Regions from separate parts of the Lactobacillus sp. ESL0263 genome, predicted to be linked through region 2. Evidence: predicted binding sites of a transcription regulator. Region 2 holds the regulator's gene; the other holds the start of a gene.
The links. The regulator HrcA, encoded in region 2, represses chaperone genes, less so after heat shock. The targets are predictions, from matches to a motif close to TTAGCACTCNNNNNNNNNGAGTGCTAA.
Positions count from the first base shown of each region.

Region 1 (3,219 bases), 430 kb from region 2:
GCCGGGTAATCACAGATGACTTTATTGACCAACGAAGCGGCCTTGTTTTCCATGATGGTGAAAAAGTGGCAAACGAGATAATTAATCGTGCATTTACGGCAATGTCGACCAGAAAGACTACGGAATAACCAATGGCAAGTTATGCAAGTGAAGTAAAGAAGGAACTTACCTCCTTACCAATTCATCCTGAGCACGCAAAGGCTGAATTAGCTGCTTTTTTGCGGATGAACGGTGTTTTAAACTATCATGACCGTATGTTTAGTCTTGATATCACAACTGAAAACCCAGCAATTGCTCGACGAATTTTTTCTTTAATAAAAACAGCGTATCGTGTAGAACCGTTATTAATTGTTTCGCGTAAAATGAAACTAAAGAAAAATAACCAGTATTTGGTGCGCCTGCAAAATCATGTCAAAGAAATTTTGACTAATTTGGAAATTTTAGCGCCTGATTCAGGTTTAATCACGCGAATACCTAAAAGAATAATTGATTCGCGCGAGGGTGCAATGTCGTATTTGCGTGGTGCGTTCTTAGCAAGTGGGAGTGTAAATAATCCGGAAACAAGCAGGTATCACTTGGAAATATATTCTGCTTATGAAGATCACAACAATGATTTATTAGAACTAATGAATCATTATTTTAACCTTAATGCCAAAACAATTAGTAGAAGGCGGGGTTATATAGTCTATCTCAAAGAAGCAGAGAAAATTGGCGATTTTCTTCACGTTGTCGGTGCAGTCAACGCAATGCTATCCTTTGAAGACTTAAGGATTATGCGTGATATGCGCAATTCGGTTAATCGCTTAGTTAATTGTGATACGGCAAATTTGAAAAAGACTGCTAATGCTGCTGCTAAACAAGTTGAGGATATTGAATTAATAGAACGTAAAATCGGGCTTGAAAATATTCCAGAAAAGCTGCAGGGAATCGCAAGATTGCGGCTGGCCAATCCGGAACTGTCATTAAAAGAGATTGCTCAGCAAGTTCCAGATGGACCTATTTCAAAATCAGGTGCAAATCACCGTTTTGCTAAACTGCATGAAATGGCACAGAAATTAGAAGAATAAAAAAGATCTCCAAGCTATTTAGCTTGGAGATCTTTTTAGTTTAATTAGTATCTAACTACTTCTTTTGGTTGACCATAATTTCATCAATTAAGCCATAATCCTTTGCTTCTTCAGCAGTTAGGTAGTTATCACGTTCAGTATCTTTCTGAATCTTTTCAAGTGGTTGACCAGTAGTTTCGTGAAGAATCTTATTGATCTTTTCACGGCTCTTTAAAATTTCATTAGCTGCAATTTGAATATCAGTTTGTTGGCCTTGAGCCCCACCTAAAGGTTGGTGAATCAATACAGTAGAGTTAGGTAAAGCAAAACGTTTACCCTTTGCACCACTGGTTAATAGAATAGAAGCCATAGAGGCAGCCATTCCGATTGCAATAGTTGATACATCTGACTTAATGAAGTTCATCGTATCCATAATTGCTAAACCAGAAGTGATTACACCACCGGGTGAGTTGATATAAAGGGAAATGTCCTTAGTGTTGTCTTGAGCATCAAGGAATAATAACTGGGCAATAATTGTATTTGCCATGTCATCATTAATTTCTCCACTGAGCATGATAATTCGATCTTTTAGCAAACGAGAATATATGTCATAAGCACGTTCGCCACGAGCAGTTTGTTCAATAACTGTAGGTACAAGCATCTTTTTACCTCCTAAAATTAAAGTCATTTTTGTTAGCACTCTAATAAGTACAGTGCTAATTAAATCACTTACATTAAATGCTGTCAATGAAAGTGTATTAATTTTGTATTCTAAGTTACAATGTTCTTATTATATAATACGAAAGTAAACTAAAATATTGGAGGAATAATTTTGAAGCTTTTTAAGAAAATTGCAATTCTTGCGACAACAATGCTTGCTGGCCTAGCATTGTCAACTGGTCTTGCAATTACATCGGTTGAGGCTGATTCTAATCAATCGCAGCAGCCAACGCAAGGAGAAACTAAAACCACTCCTAGCAAGAATAGTAATCAGGGAGAAAATACCGATGAGGAAAATGACAGTGGCGATCCCAATAGTCAACCTGATCCTGGTAATACCAACTCTGATACTCAAAATGATAAGCAGCCGATAGTAAAAAAGAAAACACCTAAACAAGTAATAACTGGTTATGCAATGATGACTAAAGTTGCTGGTAACAAAAACTATAAGGTTTGGGCAAATGTAACAGATGGCAAAGTTAGTAAAAAAGTTGCTGATGGGATTAATTTTCAATATAGCCATATTCAATCAGACCAACTAATTGAAACTAAAAGTGCGCGCTATTGGCGAATTTATGTTAATGGTCGAAAAGTTGGTTATGTAAATGAAAAATTCTTTGCTAGAAACCAAATTGCTGTTCCTAAGACTATTAGCTTGGTTAACAACGAGTTTTATGAATTTTTCACACGGGATGCAATTTCATATGCAACTAATTACATGGGTACGGTTATTAGTAATGACAATGTGAAAGTTTCGCGTGAGACTATCTCTTGTGCAACTCCAAAAACTTATACGGTTAAATATACATATGGTGATGCGACAGCAAGCGTCAAAATAACTGTTAGAAAGAGTACTACTGAAGGAATTGCTGATCCTGATGTAACTAATTCGTTCCCTGCGCAGCCTGGTACAAATGAACACCAAGCATGGAAAACACATTATGGTTCTTCAGTTAATTACATTAGTCCTACAGAATACACACCAGAAACAGAATCACATACTCTAACAAGTGGTAATATGACTCTGAAGACAAGATTTTATCAACCAGTTCTTCTGAGCGTAAAGGATCCAACCGATGATAATATTAATCGTGTTGGCCATATTCCAGAAGGTGTAACTGTTTCAAACGGCTGGGCTTATACCAGTTTATTGAGTCACACTTATTTAAGCTCTGGTCACATTGTTGGTTATGATTTGAATAAGTTAACTAATCCATATAATGCTCAACATCTTTTAGACATGTCACAAAAAGACTTTAATAATTACGTTAAGCATATTAAAGTTAGTCCATATATCCCAATTGGTCACGGTCAAGCAATGGGTGCAAGTGACAAGTATATCTATGTGATTAACAATGATAATAAATTAAATGAAACTACTGACTCAGAAGAAATTGTTCAAATTCGTAAGAGTGATTTACAAATTAACAAGATTTGGACAATGAAAACTTGG
Region 1 covers NZ_REHL01000004.1:188,669-191,887, forward strand. The annotation lists gene yvcK (gluconeogenesis factor YvcK family protein) at 1-128, shown strand, start outside; gene whiA (DNA-binding protein WhiA) at 132-1,067, shown strand; gene clpP (ATP-dependent Clp endopeptidase proteolytic subunit ClpP) at 1,123-1,707, opposite strand; gene F5ESL0263_RS02895 (SH3-like domain-containing protein) at 1,879-3,219, shown strand, end outside.
Region 1: clpP (ATP-dependent Clp endopeptidase proteolytic subunit ClpP) is a predicted target of HrcA. The motif match lies at 1,740-1,766, and genes of this name have one in related genera.

Region 2 (3,219 bases):
CTTATCTTTAGAAAGATCAATACCATTTTCATCCTTAAAGTTTTGAACTAGCCAATCGATAATCTTGTTATCAAAGTCGTCACCACCAAGGTTAGTATCACCGTTTGTTGACAATACTTGGAAGACGCCATCACCCAATTGCAAAACTGAAACATCGAAAGTACCACCACCAAGGTCGTATACTAAAACTTTTTCATCTTCTGCATCTTTATCAAGACCATAAGCAAGTGAAGAAGCAGTAGGCTCGTTGATGATTCTCTTAACATCTAAACCAGCAATTTTACCAGCATCCTTAGTTGCTTGACGTTGAGCATCATTGAAGTATGCAGGAACTGTAATAACAGCTTCAGTAACCTTTTCACCTAAGTAGTCTTCAGCAAACTTCTTAATGTATTGCAAAATCATTGCTGAAATTTCTTGAGGAGTATAAGCCTTATCACCAATTTTAACTTTGTAGTCAGCTTCACCCATGTGGCGCTTGATTGATGAAATTGTGTTTGGGTTGGTAATTGCTTGTCTCTTAGCAACTTCACCAACTTGAATTTCACCATCTTTAAAAGCAACAACAGATGGAGTAGTACGGTTACCTTCTGGGTTAGTAATTATCTTAGGTTCTTTTCCTTCAAGAACTGCAACTGCTGAGTTAGTAGTTCCTAAGTCAATACCGATAACTTTTGACATTAATAATCATCCTTTCAATTATTGAGCAACAACAACCATTGCTGGTCTTAATGTGCGATCTTTATATAAATATCCCTTTTGTAGAACCTGAACGACGTGATCTTTTTGATCATCAGATTCAGCTGCAACAGTCTGAACTGCTTGATGTAAGTTCGGATCAAACTGTGCTTTTTCAGCATCAATTTCACTAATTCCATGATCCTTCATGGCTTTAACAAGCGCATCCAAAGTCATTTGAACACCCTTTTTAAGTTGACGCGAAGCCTCATCATCTACCTTGGTTTCCAATGCTCTTTCTAAATTATCCATCGCTGGTAAAATATCTTTAGCTAAGGATTGTGATTCATACTTAATCAATTGGGCACGTTCATTGTTGTAGCGATTTTGCATATTCTGCATTTCCGCTTGACTACGAAGGTACTTGTCTTCTAGTTCTTTTTGTTCTTCTTTTATTTTTGCTAATTCTGTTTCAAGCTTTTTTGAAGTCTCAGGTTTCTTACTTTTATCTGTAGTATTAGCCTTTGTATCAGACTTTTTTTCTTCAGCTTTAATTTGATCTTTGTTTAGATCTTTTTCACTAGCATATTTTTCTTTACTCACGGCTAACCTCCTTTATTTGAATCTACCATAATACTCAAGTAGTTTCTTAGCAAGTTCATTTCTAAAATATTCCAAAAGACCAATTACTTGCGAATATGGCATATTGTTAGGACCAAGTAAAGCAATTACGCCTTTACCATGTGAACCAACACTATATTCCGCAGTGAGCAGGCTATAGTCCTTAAGTAAATCACTTGGCAAATCTGAACCCAAACTAACACGAATTGGATACTTACCACTGTCTGAGTTCATACATTGATCAACCATATCTGAAATCAAATCATTGTGATCAATTAACTCATAAACAGAGCGTAAACTTGAGACATCATCCAAAGAAGTATTATTAAGTAAATTAATCTGACCATCAACATACATTTGCTCACTTGTAGCATCTTTAATGACGTCTTCAACCAACTCAAGTAAGTCACTTGCATGAGAATTAGCAAGCTTCTTACCCAAAGTTCGATTAAGCAAAGATGATGTAACCTCATTTAGCGTTTTGCCAATTAACTCATCGTTAATCATTCGGACTGCTTTTTCAATTTCATCACCACTGATGTTACGTGGCAAGTTATAAACTTGGTTGTGAACATCACCATCACTAGTAACTAAAATTGCCATCACTTGTCTATTAATTAAAGAGACAATTCTAAAACCAGTTATTGTGATATCATTGTTTTCTGGCCCTTCTGCAAAAGCTGTGTAATTAGTCAAATCAGATAAAATCTTTGCTGCTTCTTGAACAATTTCATTAACTTGATGAAATGGTTGATCAAGTTGACTAACAATTCTCTTGTAAACAGAGGATGGTATCTTAAGTGGCTCAAGCAAGTTGTCTAAATAGTACCGATAACCGTCCATCGACGGAATTCGTCCACTTGAAAGATGTGTTTTTTCAAGAAGACCCTTATCTTCAAGCGCAGCCATTTCATTTCGAATTGTCGCACTTGAGACTTTCATCGGTAACTGATTCATCACTGTTTTTGAGCCAACAGGATCATGCGTCTGAGTAAAATCATTAATAATTGTTTTTAAAATTAATTCTTGACGTTCGGTCAACATAAATATCGCCCTCACTTTTAGCACTCATACTTTTTTGGTGCTAACAATTATTATGATACTAGCTTTTAGCAGAATGTCAAGTTGAGTGCTAATTTTTTCGCAATTAATTTTAACTTGAATTACTGTTTAACTAAAATTAACTTTGCTGAGCAAAATAAGCCTTAATTTCGGTCTCGTCTGCTTCCATTTGTTTCTTTAAATCATCCAAATTAGCAAATTTAATCTCACCACGTGTATACTTGTACCATTTGATAGCCACTTTTTTGCCATAGGCTTCTTCATCAAAGCCAAATAAATTTGATTCAATTAAAACTTTTTTTCCATCGCCGATAGTTACATTGTATCCAACACTAGTCATTGAATCATACCAATGTCCATCAATCTTTGTTTTTGTGGCATAAACACCAATTTTTGGAATTACCTTACTATCTTGCCATACCAAATTTACAGTTGGAAAACCTAGTTTATGACCGTTGCGCAATCCATGACCAATTTTTCCAGACATCATATATGGACAGCCGAGAAGTTCGCTAGCTAGTTCCATGTCTCCATTAACAATGGCTTTTTTTATTTCAGTAGAACCAATTTTTTGGCCATCATATGATTGCTGCGGCACATTGACGATATCAAACCTTCCTTTAGCAAACTTAGGAAAATTTTTCATATTTGCTACGTCTTTTGGACCATATGTATAATCAAATCCAGCAACGACTGTATCTGTGTTAAGTTTTATAATAATTTCGTCAACAAATTGTTGAGGATTTAACTTACCAAAAGCATCACTAAAATGCATTACCAAAAGATAATCAACATTCAGTTTTTCCATCTTGTGTGCTTTTTCGTCTATGCTATCAATATAGCTAACATCTGCTTTTT
Region 2 covers NZ_REHL01000004.1:620,646-623,864, forward strand. The annotation lists gene dnaK (molecular chaperone DnaK) at 1-681, opposite strand, end outside; gene grpE (nucleotide exchange factor GrpE) at 700-1,281, opposite strand; gene hrcA (heat-inducible transcriptional repressor HrcA) at 1,294-2,343, opposite strand; gene ribF (riboflavin biosynthesis protein RibF) at 2,480-3,219, opposite strand, start outside.